3 regions of the Patulibacter brassicae genome follow, and region 3 is predicted to be linked to each of the others. Evidence: riboswitches for the same ligand, from Rfam matches in the RefSeq annotation. Region 3 holds a riboswitch; each other region holds the start of a gene.

Region 1 (4,512 bases), on a different contig from region 3:
CCTCGCCCGGTGTCTCGACCGCCACGTCGATCGGGTGCAGGATCGTGGCGCCGGTCGAGGTCATCAACGCGATCTCGTAGGCCTCCCCCTCGATCCACGGCTGGTGGATGCGGAGCGTCTCGACTCCGAGGCGCGGGATGGGACGTTCGCCGCCGGAGAACTGCACGAAGGCGTCGTTCACCTGCGCTTGGGCGATCGTCACCGCGTCGGGTCCGTCGTTGCGGACCTGCAGGTCGATCAGGCCGGGCTTCAGCGTCGTCCGCTCGACGCTGATCTCCTCGACAGGCGGGCCGTTGCGGTCGCCGAGTCCCGGCCCGTCGAGGGCCAGGAAGCCGCCCAGCGTGACGACGATGAGGAGGAGCGGCAGGATGCCGAGGAGCCACGTCGGCCGTCGGCGAGTCGACCCGTGGGGCGAGGGGGCGTCGAGCGACATCAGCCGACCTCGAAGAACCCCTGCCAGCCGAGTTCGGTGAACTCCGACTGGTGGGCATGGAACATGTACTTCCCCGGGGAGGGGAAGCGCCATTCAGCGATCCCGCGCTGCCCTTGGCAGAGCATGACCGTGTCGGTCAGCTCCGACGGGCGGAGGCTCGTGCCGGTCGGGAAGTAGTCGAAGAAGTTCCCGTGGAGGTGGAAGCTGTTGATCAGGTCGTACTCGAGGATGTTCACGATGTAGACGCGGACCAGCTCGTTGCGTCGCACCGCGATCGGGCGGTTCATGTAGGCGAACGGAATCGTGTTCGCGGCGTAGAGCTCGTTGGCGCGATCGAAGTTCGTGTCGAACCCGTTCATCACCATCACCATCTCGTCGGCGTCCTCCCGACCCTCCTTCGGGTCGACGATGAAGGCGCCGTACATGCCCTTTGCGATGTGCTCGGCGAGCGGCCGGACGTGGCAGTGGTAGAGATGCAGGCCGGCCGGCTCGGCGTCGAACTCGTACACCGTGGAGGAGCCCGGTGCGATCTCGCCGGCTCCGATCCCGGGGACGCCGTCCATCTCGGCGGTATGGATGCCGTGGAAATGGATGGTGTGGGGGTGCTGCGAGAGGTTCTCGAACCGGATGCGCAGCCGCTCGCCCTCGCGGCATCGCAGCGTCGGACCTGGGATCCGACCGTTGTAGCTCCACGCCGGGAACGTCACGCCGGGGGCGACCTCGATGTCCTGGTCCCCGGCTACCAGCGTCCACTCCCGCAGGACCCTCCCTGACGGGAGGCGGCGGGTGCGTCCCCAGTCGAAGTCGCGAAGGATCTCGTGCGGATCGAACCCGTTCCGTGCATGGTCGACCTCGCCGCCGCCCCGGAAGTTCGCGTGCCCTCCATGGGTGCCCGAGGACGAGTTCGCCGACGATGTGTCGGAGTTTCCCGCGCCTCCGTGGTTCCCCGCGTGGCCGCCGGGCCCTTGGGCGCGAGATGACGTCGCTTGGAGCAGCGCCATCCCGGCCCCGAGGGCCGGCAGGCCGCCGGCGAAGAGACGTCGGCGATTGATGCTTGGCATGCCTGAGAGTATGGCATGCCAAAAACCGTTTGCCGATCGAGGTTCCCGCGCTCGATTGGACTGCGCCTGTCGCGGAGGCCGAGAGAAGCCGGCGGTAGGCGATCGGGCGGGGGAGGTCGCGCTCTGCGCGGGGGAGGTTCGGCCGCGCGGCGGCGGATGCTCCGGCCGTGCGCCGTTTATCTCCTACAGTATGTAGAGCAGATTCCGTGGCCGTGATACGGTCGAGCGGCCGAATCGCCGGGGACGTCCGCGGCGAACGGGGGACCCGGGCATTTCGGGGCTCATCCACGGTCGTGTGGAGGCGCGTCTCTTTCTGCGCTAGCCCGTCAGCTAACCCCGTAGGCGGACGAAAGGGACCAGTTCGATGCTCAGATCCTCCGCGCGCCGGCTCGGCTTGGCGGCTATCGGCCTCTCGTTGCTCACGGTGCCGGCCTCGGCCGGGGCGGCTGTCGGGAGCGGAGGGGCGAGCGCGCAGGCGGTCGTCGGCGGCAGCTCAGCGGGCGTCTCGGAGACCCAGCCGGTGCGGCTCACGCGCCGGGAGCTGCGGAGCGTCCAGCGGCGGGTGGGCGTTCGTGCCGACGGCGTGCTCGGTGCACGCACTCGGAAGGCTCTGCGCCGGTTCCAGCAGCGCAAGCGCCTCGCGAAGACCGGGGTCCCGAACGTCGAGACGCTGAGGGCGCTCGACCTGCCGTTCGTCGCGAGGGTCGAGGCGGAGCTTCGGGCTGCTCAGGTCGACGGCTCAGGCTCGCGGTTCCCGCTCCAGGGCGGCTGGACGTTCGGCGGTGCTGGCACCGGCTTCGGCACGCGTGGCGGCGCGCACGAGGGGATCGATCTGTTGGCCGATTGTGGAGTGCCGGTCGTCGCCGTGTCGTCCGGGACCGTCAAGCGCGTCGCCAACCACGAGAAGGCGGGCAACTACGTCGTCGTCACCGGGACCTCGACGCGTACCGATCAGGTCTACTCGCATCTCCAGGAACGTCCGGCGCTGCGTGCGGGCGACCGGCTCCAGGCGGGGGCGCCGATCGGCCGCGTCGGGGACACGGGCAACGCCACGGCGTGTCTCCTGCACTTCGAGCTCTGGACTGCTCCCGGGTGGTACGAGGGCGGGGTCCCGCGCGATCCTCGCCCCGACCTCGAGGCGTGGGCGGCCGGCTGAGCGCGCGAACCGTCGCCGGCGGGGGCTCCTCTACCGATCGTCGCGGCCCCGCCGCCTCCGCTTGAGCGAGGCAACGCCCAGGGCGCTCACGAGGATCAGGGCCCCGAGGCTCGGGACGACCCAGGGCGGAGCGCCGTCGCCCTCGCCCGAGACGTCCTCGACGGCCGCTTCCGAGGCAGCAGGCTGTGGGGCGGAGGGCGCGGTGGTGGTGCGTCCCTCAGGTCGCGCGGCCCGGCTGGCATCCGGTCGCTGGGGCGGGCCCGGGGGAGCGGAGCGGTCGTTGGTGACCCGCAGCCGGGTGCCGGTGCTGAGCGTGACGTACGCGGCGACGTCCCAATCCTGCCACGAGCCACGGCCGGCTATCGGGATCTCGGCGTGGTGGATGCCGCGCTCGTCGCGCTGGGTGGCGACGCGAACGGATCGGCGGCGACCTTCGGGCCTGATCCAGTAGACGACCTTCGAGCCGGCGCCGGTCCCGCGACCGGAGAGCGTCGTGGCGAGATCGACCTGACCCGGTCCCGCGGGCGAGCCCTGAACGGCGATGCGTACGCCACCGGATCCACCCTCGGCGACGGAGATGCCCCCGTGCGCTGCCGCGGTGCTCGGCGTGAGGAGCACCGCCACGCCGGCCGCCAGGGCGACGGCGAGGTGTCGAGCCCGGCTGCGCCCCGTACGCGGAGCGCTGGACTGCCGAGAAGCTCCCGCCTTCGCGGCGGTGGGCGGCTTGATGGTGTCGATGGGCGGGTCATCTACGACGTGGGCGGCCATGGTCGCCGCCGGGCTCCGGGGGCGGAGGCCGAGATGGTGAGCGTCGCGTCACCGGGTTGCACGCTCGTCACTGGCGAGGCCGCGGAGCGTCTCGGCGTCTCGGCGCGAAAGCCCTGGGTCGGTCGTCTGAACCGCTTCGGACGTCGGTGGTCTGCTCGGCGCCGCCGCGGGGGTGCGCGGCGGGTGGAGGTAGCCCTGTGCCCGCCGTCGACGGGCGGTGGGCAAGGTTCTCGAGCAGCGCGCCGCGGTTGCGGGGCGGCCGCGGCGCGCTGGCGTGAGGCGCAGCGTGGGGACTCGTCACGTCCGTCCACCGGGCGGGGGCCTCCCCCGCGGGGGCGCGCGTCAGTCGGTGGGCTCGTCGTCATCGGGCTCGAAGGGTTCTTCCTCAGGCAGATGGCGGCCGGCCATCCACAGTCCGCCGGCCACGAACAGCACCGGGGAGAGGTACAGCACGGCGTGAAGGCCGCCGACGTGCGCGAGCGGTGCGCTCATCGTCCCTGCTGGAGCTTGGGTTGCGACACCGCCACGGGGAAAATCCTACATCTCGTAGGAGGCGGGCGACGGCAGGCCCGGTGCTCGTGCGCGGCGCCGACAGACGGTGCGGCAGAGGGTGCGTGCTTTACTGGCTGCACCGTGAGCGGCGAGATCCAGGGCGAGCTGCAGGAGCAGATCATGGCTGCGCTCTGGCGCACCGGACCAGGGACGGTCGAGCACGTCCGCGAGGGTCTCCCCACGCGCCACCGCAGCGCTTACACGACGGTCCAGACGGTGCTCAATCGCTTGTCTGAACGGGGTCTGGTCAGCCGGTCGCGGCAGGGCCGGACGATGACGTACGCGGCGACGCTGAGCGAAGCCCAGTACCTGTCCCAGAGCCTTGAGCGGACGCTGGCGGGAGCGTCGCTGGAGGCGCGTCGAGTTGCCTTGACCGAGCTCATCGGCGGTCTGGAGGCGGACGAGCTCCTCCAGCTCAGTGAGCAGGCTCAGCGGGCGCGCAACGCGGCGAAGAACGCACGATGACCGCCCTGCCGGCCGCGCTGGGCGTCGTTCTGATGGCTTTGCCTCACATGGTGCGACGCGGATGCTGGTCACCGTCG
Region 2 (4,512 bases), on a different contig from region 3:
CGTCGGCACCGTCGACGAGCACGTTCAGGGGCATGACCGGAGTATCCCGAGCGGCCGCCCGGGGCCCTCGGTCGTCGGCCTCAGCCGAGCGGCAGCGCCAGCTGCGCGCCCGGGCCGTCGACGAGCTCGAGGCCGGCGAGTCGCACGCCGAGCAGGCGCACCGGCGCCGGCGGCCCGTACTCGCGCAGCAGCCCGACCGCGAGCTCCGCGACGAGCTCGCCGTCGTCGATCGAGCGCGGCAGGGTCCGCGACCGGGTGACGGTCGTGAAGTCGGCGAGCCGGACCTTGATCCCGACGGTCCGCCCGCGCCGGCCCTGGGCGTCGAGCGCCTCGGCGAGCTTCAGCGAGAGGCGCCGCAGCTCCCGCTCGAGGTCGTCGGGATCGTCGAGGTCGATCGAGAAGGTCGTCTCGCGGCTCTCGGACACCGGCTCGCGGACCGGCTCGACGGGATCGTCGTCGTCGAAGCGACAGCGGCGGTGCAGCCACGGCCCGGTCCGTGGCCCGAACCACTCGGCGAGCTGGGCGACGTCGACGCCGGCGAGCTGCCGGATCGTGCGGATGCCGCGCTCCTCCAGGCCGGTCGCCGTGCGCGGCCCGATGCCGGGCAGCAGCCCGGGCGGCTCGTCGGCCCAGCGCCGCCAGGCGGCCCGGCGGTCCAGCACGACGAACCCGCGCGGCTTCTCTGCGTCGGAGGCGAGCTTCGCGACGAGCTTGCTCGGGCCGATGCCGACGGAGACGTCGAGCGCCGTCTCCCGCTTGATCCGCGCCACGAGCCGCCGCAGTGCGGCGCGAGGCGCGAGCATGCCCGTCAGCTCCAGGTAGGCCTCGTCGAGGCTCATCTGCTGGACGACGTCGATCTCGTCCCGCACGATCGACATCACGGCCTGCGACGCCTCGCGATAGGCGTCGAGGTCCGGCGGGACGAGGATCGCCTCCGGGCACCGCCGGCGGGCGACCGAGAGCGGCATCGCCGAGCCGACGCCGTGGCGGCGGGCCTCGTAGGTCGCCGTGGTGACGACCGACCGGGGCCCGTCGTGCGCGACGATCACCGCCCGGCCGCGCAGCTCGGGGCGGCGCAGCAGCTCGACGGCGGCGAAGAACGCGTCGCAGTCGAGGTGCCCGACGCAGCGAACCGGATCGGCGGCCGGCGCGGCGTCGGTCGCGCGGCCGTCGTCCTGGCGCTGGCGGGCGGGAGCCACCCGTCCAGGGTAGCCCGCCGCGCGGCGGCGGGGCGAACGTCCGTTCGCCCCGTCCCTCGCGGGTGGTCCTAGCGGTCGACCAGCACCGTGCCGGTGCTGCCGAAGCCGAGGCGGCCCTTCGTCGCCGCGGTGAGGTCGAACTCGCGTCCCGCGACGTACGGGCCGCGATCGATGACGCGGGCCTGCACGGTGCGGCCGCCGTGCTTGAACGTCAGCCGGGTGCCGCAGGGCAGCGTCTTGTGCGCGACGCCGATCGTCCCGGGGCTCAGGCGCCCGCCGCAGGCCAGGGCGCCGCCGTACAGGCCGGGGCCGTAGTACGAGGCGTACGTCGCCCGGAAGCCGTGCACGCGCTCGACGCGACGGCTGATCGCGCGGGCGTGGGTCGTCCCCGCCACGCGGATCCGCGTGGCCAGGTCGCCGGTCCGACGCACGGTCGTCGCCAGCCGGAACCGCCCGGAGGACGACGTGCGCGCCCGGTCGGCCTCGCGCCAGCGGCCCGCGCGGCGGACCTCGAGCCGCACGAGCGTGCTGCGCGGGACGGCGGTCACGCGACCGCGGTACCGCGCGCGGCCGCCGACGCGGACGTCCCCGCGCTCGCTCGTCACGCGCAGCCGCGGGCGGCGCGGCTTCGCGGTCGCCGCCGGGGCGGCGGCGGGCGTCGCGGCGGCACCGGCGCCACCGGACGCGGGAGCCTCGACGCCCGGCTGGGACGTCTCGGCACCGGTCGACTCGGCCGCGATCGCGGGCGCGGCCGTCGCGGCGAGGGTCACCACGAGCCCCATGGTCAGGGCGACGCGCGGTGACATGACGCTTCCGTCATGGGTCACGGACATGGCAGGACCTCTTCTGGTCGTGACGCCTACGAGGTGAGCTGACGGGCTCGCACCCGGCGACACGGACCGGTCGGTCGTGTCGACGGGCGCTACGGACGCAGCAGCGTCCGATTCGCCCCGGCTCCGCCCGAGAGGGATCGGGCAGGGAACAAGTGGGTCCCCCGCTCGGCGCGCACCGATGCGCGCCGACTCGGCGTCGGTGAACGGTCGGATCACCGTACGCGGCCGTTCCCGGCGCGAACGTGCGTTCGCGCACAGAGCGGTCGGGCGCCGGATCCGTGGCGCCGTGCCAGGCCCGGTCGACACACTGGCGCATTGGCGTTGACCTGGCGTCCCGCTACCCTTCGTCGGTGGTGCGGGCGCCCGAGCCCGCGACCGCACTCCGGCCATGGACCTCCGCGACCCCCAGAGCTTCGCCCGCGCGTACGCCGAGCACGCGCCCGGTGCCGCCCAGGCCGCGGGAGCGATCCTCGGTCCCGCCGGGCGGCGCGCCGAGGTCGAGGACGTCGTGCACGACGTGTTCCTCCGCCTCTGGCACCACCCGGAGGGCTTCGACCCGACCCGCGGCCCGCTCGGCGCCTACGTCCGCCTCCTCGCCCGCTCGCGGGCGCTCGACCTCGCCCGCCGGCAGCAGGTGGCCGCGCGCGCCGAGGACCGGCTGCGTCCGGCGGCGGCCGCCGCCGAGCCCGCCGTCGCGTCCCAGGCCGAGCGCCGGGCGACCGAGCGCGCGCTCATCCGCGCGCTCGCGACGCTCCCCCAGCCCCAGCGGGAGGCGATCTGGCTCGCCTACTGGGGCGATCTCACGACGAGCGAGATCGCCTCGCGCGCGGGGGTGCCCCAGGGAACGGTCAAGGGCCGGATCCGCCTCGGCCTCCTCCGGCTGCGGACCGAGCTGGAGACCTCGGACGTCGCGGCGGGCTTCCTCGCCGCCCTGTCGCAGCTGCTGTGAGCGCGCCGCGGCGGCGGAGCACGGCCCCGACGCTCCTGGCGCTGAGCGCCGCCGTCGCCATCCTCCTGGCGGTGGTCGTCGTGCGCCTGGCCGGCGGGGACGACCCGCGCACCGGGTCGCCCGTCGCCGCGCCGGTCGCCGACGGGGTCGTCGTCGAGGTGCCCGACGCGCGGGGCCGGCGGCTGATCGAGGCCTACGCCCGGCGGATCGGCGCCGAGGACCGGCCCGCCGTCCGCGCGCTCGGCCAGGCCGTCGTCGTGCGCGTGCGGCCCCGACGGGCGGACGTGCTCGTGCGGGCCGGCGGACGCGCGGCGCGCTTCTCGCGGGCCGACGACCCGCGCCTGCAGGCGTTCGTCGCGCGGGCCCTCGGCGGCTGAGGGTCGGCTCAGCCGGCGAGCGCCCGGACGGCGATCACCATCCGCGTCGTCGCCGCCAGCCGACCCGCGTCGTCGGTCATCCGGACGTCCCAGACCCAGGTCGTGCGCCCCCGGTGCAGCCGGTCGGCCCGCGCGTGGACGGTGCCCTCGAGGATCGGCCGCAGGAAGTTCGTCGCGTTCGAGAGCCCCTGGGCCACGAACCCGTCCGGCATCACCGCGGCGGCGGTGGCCATCGAGGTCACCGACTCGGCGATCGCCGCGTAGACGCCGCCGTGCACGAGGCCCATCGGCTGGCGGACGCCGTCGACCACCGGGACGCTCGCCTCGATCCACCCGTCGCCCTGATCGTGGACACGAAGTCCGATCAGGCCGTCCAGGGTGCGCTCGTGCGGGATCGTCGTCGGCAGCTCCATGCCTCGATCCTACGAGGGCGCGCCCGGGCGACCATTACGCGTTCGCAACGCGACGACCGCTAGATTCCGCGCGATGCCGCGCGTGGAGAGCTTGCATCCGGACCAGCAGGCGGTGCTGCAGCTCGTGCTGCGGCGCGGCATGGCGTACGAGGAGCTGGCGGGGGCCCTGGGCATGACGCCCGAGCTCGTCCGCGAGCGCGCCCTCGACGCCGTCGACGGCCTCGCCCCGGACGACGTCGACGGCCTCGAGATCGAGGACCGCGATCGGATCGCCGACTACCTGCTCGGCCAGTCCAGCGCGAGCGAGCGCCAGGCGGTGCGGGAGCTCCTGGAGTCCGCGGCGCCCGCCCGGACGTGGGCCCGCCTCGTCAGCAACGAGCTCCGGCCGCTGGCCGGCGACCGGCTGCCGGTCGTGCCCGGCGACGGCGAGGACGTCCGCGAGGCGTTCGCGGCCCTCGACGCCAAGACCGTCGCGCAGGGCAAGGAGCGCCGCCGCCGCGGCGCCGGCTCGATCCTCCTCGCCCTCGCGGGCGCGCTCGTGCTCGTCGTGGCCGTGCTCTACGTCACCGGCGTGTTCGACGGCGACGACGACGCCAGCGACGTCGCCAGCACCCCGACGACCACGACCACCGCCGGCAGCTCGGACGCCGAGCTCCAGGCGATCGCCCAGAGCCTGCGCCAGCAGGTGAACCTCCGTCCGCCGTCCGGCGCGAAGGGCAGCGCGGCCCGCCCGAAGGGCGT
Region 3 (4,512 bases):
GGACCTGCTCGGCCGCTTCGCGCCCAGCCTCGTGCCGATCGCACTGGGGTACGCGATCGCGCACTACCTGTCGCTGCTGGCCATCAACGGCCAGGCGCTCGGATCCCTGTTCTCGGATCCTCGCGGCGACGGCTCCGACCTCTTCGGCACCGCCGGATGGACCATCGACTACGACGTCCTCTCGCCCGACGCGACGTGGTACCTGCAGGTCGTCGCACTCGTCGGAGGCCACGTCGCCGGGCTCGTCGCCGCGCACGACACCGCCCTGCTCACCTTCCGTGGCGCCCGCTCCGCCGTCCGGTCGCAGTACTGGATGCTCGCGGTCATGGTCGCCTTCACCTCCCTCGGACTCTGGCTGCTGTCATGACGATCACCCACCCCCGCGACACCGACCACCCTCGACGAGCCATCGACGCCAGGACTGGTGCGAAGCGGCCGACGCACCCCGCACGCGCCTTCCGGGACGCGATGACGCTCCCCGTTGCCGCCGCGATCGTCGCGTTCGCCCTGCCCGCCGCAGCGCGCGCCCACGGCGGGATCGACATCGCTGAGGGCGGCGACGGAGGCACCCGGATCCTCGTGCAGGGCTCGGCCGCCGGGCCGGGCGAAGTCGATCTCGCCACGACCCTCGACGGCCCCGGGAGCGGGGAGGGGTCGCGCGTCGTGTACTGGGTCAGGCCCACCGGCAGGACCAGGTCGGTCCGCATCGCCACCGACCGCGACGAGGGCGGCACGCACCACGCCGAGATCCCCACGGCAGGACGCGGCTCCTGGCAGGACTGGGACGTCTCGGCCTACGTCACGCTGAGCACCGGGCGACGCCTGCGCGTCACCAACGATCGCAGCAGCCCGCCGGGCCCGAACCGGCCGGCGCGGCCGCGTGCGCGCCCGACGGCCACGGTGACGCGGACAACGCCCGCCCCGTCGACCAGCGCAGCGGCCGCCGCCGTGGAGGAGGACATCGAGGACGTCTCCGGCCAGAGCGACGGCGTTCCCGGCTGGGTCCTCCCGAGCCTGGTCGTCCTTGCGTTGGCGGGCGGCACGGCGGTGGTGATCCGCAACCGCCGGTTGACCGATGACGAGGAGCCTTCCGACGGAGAAGGAGGATCCCGATGACGCGCTCTCGGCGACCGCGCGCGCCTCGCCCTGCGCCGCCGCCTGCGCGGGCGGTGCGCAGCGGCCCCGTGGACGAGCCCCCGGCGCGCCGCGGACGCCTCTTCTGGATCTGCCTTCTGGTCCTGATCGAGGCCGCCGCCTGGAGCGTCGCCTCGATCGTCACGGACTCGGGCACCGTTCGGATGCTCGTCGCGCTCGCCGTCGGGGGCGGATTCGTGCTCCGCTATCGCGATCACATCTGGGGGCCGGACTGGCGGGAGCAGCTCGCCGAACCTCGGGCCCGTCAGCCGAACCGGCGTCGTTAGCATCTGGCGGTAGCGCGGGTGCGCGCGTCGGAGCCCGCACCCAGTCGTGCGCCTGCGGGGGGCCCGGGACCGGACGAACCGGTGATCAGCGGGCCGCGGCGCCGGACCACCTGGTGAGATCCCGTTGGGGATCCCGGGGCTTCCCGCCCTCGTACCAGCCAGGGGCGCTCCAGAGCTCGAAGTGCAGCAGGCAGGTGGTGGCATTGCCGGTCTCGCCGACGGTCGCGAGGGCCTGACCGGGAGCGACCGGATCACCGGGGCGCAGGTCGGGCTTCTCGCGCAGATGCATGTACACCTGGTCCTCGCCGGACGGTGTGTCGGTGACGACGAGGTAGTTACCCGCCGCCGTCTGGCGCGCGTTCGTCTTGACGCGCCCCGCGGATGCTGCGGCGACCGGTACGCCGCAGCCCGCGAGCAGATCGACGCCCTGGTGCGCACCACCGCGCTCGCCGAAGCCCGTCCGGGCGCCGCCGAACCGCCACGCGCCCCGGATCGGGAAGGCGTACCCGGCCACCGGCGCCGTGGGAGCGGCCGCGGCGCGGAGGCGCTCCTCCACCGCGGTAGCGAACGCGAGACGCATCGCGCGGAGGGTCTCGAGATTCGGTCGCCCGGTCCGCTTCAGCCGCTTGCGCGTCTGGTATCGCCGCAATGCGGACCGCGTCCCCGGTCCGAGGACGCCGTCCGCGCGAACGCCGATGCGGCGCTGCACGCTGCGCAGCTGGCGGCGAGTCAGACGGACCGTCCGCGTCCGGGACGGGGCGGCGGCGGCCGCCGTCGACCCGACGGTGCTCGTCGCCACGGTGGCGGTCGTTCCGCCGCTGTCGGACCGCGCCGCTGTCGGCCCGATGAGACACACCGCCATGGCGGTGAGGACGACGTGGTGAACCGTGGGGCGAAGCATGCTTCTCTCTCGTCGGCCTACGGGGTTAGCTGACGGGCTGGCGCAGGAGAGTCGCGCCTCCACGACATCGCGTGGACAAGCCCCGAGATCCTCGGGTCCCCCGCTCCCGGGACACGGTCCGCGAGATTCGGCGGCGCCCACTCTAACGGCCGCGGCGCGAGTCAGGAGCAGGCGCCCGGACCCGGAGCCGAGCAGACTCGCGCGGCGCGGCGAGCTCGGCTCTCGCGTCTGAGGAATCGACCGGCGCGCCTGATCTCGACGCCGGGTGCTCGTCAGCGCCGGTCGCCGGCGCGTCGCCGCGCCGGTCCGCCGCCGCGACCGTGCGGGATACTGGGACGCGCGATGAGCGGCCGGATCCAGCGCGAGCCGTGAGACCCGACGCGGCCGGTTCGCCGCACGCGCGCAGCGCGAGGTGGCGGTGAGCCGCGAGGCGTTCGAGAGCACGATCGAAGGCCCGCACCGCGTCCGTCGAGGGCGCAGACGCCCTGCACGCGCGAACCCCCCGAAGTGACGACCGGCGCGGGCTGGATCATCGGGCAACGGTGTCAGTGTCCGGCCTAGCTCGTGGTCGAGTCGGCCTATCGGCGGAGTTTGGTAATCAGCACCTGCCTTTGGCGCTGATCGCGCAGGTATCGTGGCTGCGAGATCGCGCAGGTATCGTGGCTGCGAAGGCGAAACGCGGCGCGAGAGGAGGCAGAGACGATGGCCGGATCCGGCGAACACATCAAGGCGCTGGTTCGTAGCCACGCCTCCGGCGATGAAGACTCCTTCTACGCCGTCGCCTCGCAGATCGCTGCGCGGGCTGCCCGTCAGGGCCACAACCGACTGGCGTCCGATCTGAAGCGGACGATCGACGCGTCTCGCCGAGCACCCGTTGCGACGAAGGGCTCGGTCACGTCGTTGGCTCAGCCGCGGGGGGATCTGGCGGATCTCGTCACGGCGAGCTACCCCTCTGTCGGCCTACGCGACCTCGTCGGTCCCTCCCCGCTGCTGGGCCAGGTGCACCGCGTCATTGCCGAGCAGCGCCAGCGTCACCGGCTGCAAGAGCGAGGGTTCGCCCCCGCCCATCGCCTCCTCCTCGAGGGTCCTCCCGGGACCGGCAAGACGCTCACTGCGTCCGTTTTGGCTCATGAGCTCTCTCTGCCGCTCTTGACCGTCCGCTTGGAGAGCTTGCTGAGCAAGTTCCTCGGCGAGACCGCCAGCAAGCTGCGCACGGTCTTCGACGCGGTCGAGAGCCAGCGCGCGGTGTATCTCTTCGATGAGTTCGACGCGCTCGGCGGCGACCGGTCCGGCAACGACGTCGGCGAGGCACGCCGCATCCTCAACTCGTTCCTCGTCTTCCTCGAGAACACCGGCCCCGAGAGCCTCGTCGTCGCCGCGACGAACCATCGCGCGATCCTCGATCGTGCGCTCTTCCGCCGCTTCGACCTCGTCATCACCTACGGGCTCCCCGACCACGAGCACGCCACCGCGGTGATGCAAGCGCGCCTCGGGCCGCTCGCCAAGCACGTGGACTGGCAGCTGGTCATCGAGCTCGTCGACGGCCTCAGCCACGCCGAACTGGTCCAAGCCGCCGAGACCGCCGCCAAGCAGGCCCTCATGCGCGACGACGAGCACGTCACCGCGGCGGATCTCGTCGACGCGCTCCGTGTCCGTCAGACCGCGAGCCGTGCCTGATCCCAGCGCGACGTTCCCGCACATCTGGGTCCGCGATCGCGCCCAGACCGAGGAACTCCATCGCCGGGGAGGCGGCGACCGGACGATTCGTCCGGTCGAGCGCCGCGCCCACGGGAAGGCCCGCCTGGGCGAGCTACGGCAGGCGCTCGACGAGTTCGATCGGCTTCGCGACGAGCAAGAGCTGACGCTGGACGAGTTGCGCGCACTCGGGGTCGTCCTCGTGCTCGAAGGAGCCGAGACGGCGTACCGGCTCAAGCTCGACGCGCTCGAACAATTCACGACCCACAAGAAGCGGCTTCCACGGTGGCTGCTGCTGTCGGTCGCTCCTTCCGAAGACGAGCGTCCCGAACGTGCCCAGGTGTGGGTCAGCGATACCTACCGCGCCCAGTTCCTGAAGCGCTTCGAGGACTACCTCGACACAGACACGAAAAAGGGAAACCCCAAGAACCAAGAGCTCGTCGCCAACATCGGGCGGATCCGCCGAGCGGTCTTGGACGACCTCTGGCAGTCCAG

What was found. Region 3 has a riboswitch for cyclic di-AMP ahead of SK069_RS17100 (M23 family metallopeptidase). Riboswitches for the same ligand answer to the same signal wherever they lie in the genome.
Region 1: linked by a shared signal. The riboswitch ahead of SK069_RS17470 (M23 family metallopeptidase) and the one ahead of SK069_RS17100 (M23 family metallopeptidase) in region 3 are both predicted to bind cyclic di-AMP.
Region 2: linked by a shared signal. The riboswitch ahead of SK069_RS01390 (septal ring lytic transglycosylase RlpA family protein) and the one ahead of SK069_RS17100 (M23 family metallopeptidase) in region 3 are both predicted to bind cyclic di-AMP.

What each region holds. Positions count from the first base shown of each region.
Region 1 is NZ_JAXAVX010000013.1:75,002-79,513, forward strand. It holds gene SK069_RS17460 (ZIP family metal transporter) at 1-433, opposite strand, end outside; gene SK069_RS17465 (multicopper oxidase domain-containing protein) at 433-1,494, opposite strand; cyclic di-AMP (ydaO/yuaA leader) riboswitch at 1,712-1,854, shown strand; gene SK069_RS17470 (M23 family metallopeptidase) at 2,015-2,650, shown strand; gene SK069_RS17475 (hypothetical protein) at 2,681-3,418, opposite strand; gene SK069_RS17480 (hypothetical protein) at 3,761-3,910, opposite strand; gene SK069_RS17485 (BlaI/MecI/CopY family transcriptional regulator) at 4,052-4,435, shown strand; gene SK069_RS17490 (M48 family metalloprotease) at 4,432-4,512, shown strand, end outside.
Region 2 is NZ_JAXAVX010000001.1:283,752-288,263, forward strand. It holds gene SK069_RS01380 (alpha/beta fold hydrolase) at 1-34, opposite strand, end outside; gene dinB (DNA polymerase IV) at 81-1,199, opposite strand; gene SK069_RS01390 (septal ring lytic transglycosylase RlpA family protein) at 1,268-2,032, opposite strand; cyclic di-AMP (ydaO/yuaA leader) riboswitch at 2,041-2,238, opposite strand; gene SK069_RS01395 (RNA polymerase sigma factor) at 2,421-2,981, shown strand; gene SK069_RS01400 (hypothetical protein) at 2,978-3,358, shown strand; gene SK069_RS01405 (PaaI family thioesterase) at 3,367-3,771, opposite strand; gene SK069_RS01410 (hypothetical protein) at 3,845-4,512, shown strand, end outside.
Region 3 is NZ_JAXAVX010000012.1:96,422-100,933, forward strand. It holds gene SK069_RS17085 (fenitrothion hydrolase) at 1-367, shown strand, start outside; gene SK069_RS17090 (hypothetical protein) at 364-1,116, shown strand; gene SK069_RS17095 (hypothetical protein) at 1,185-1,421, shown strand; gene SK069_RS17100 (M23 family metallopeptidase) at 1,507-2,322, opposite strand; cyclic di-AMP (ydaO/yuaA leader) riboswitch at 2,322-2,451, opposite strand; gene SK069_RS17105 (AAA family ATPase) at 3,025-3,999, shown strand; gene SK069_RS17110 (S8 family peptidase) at 3,992-4,512, shown strand, end outside.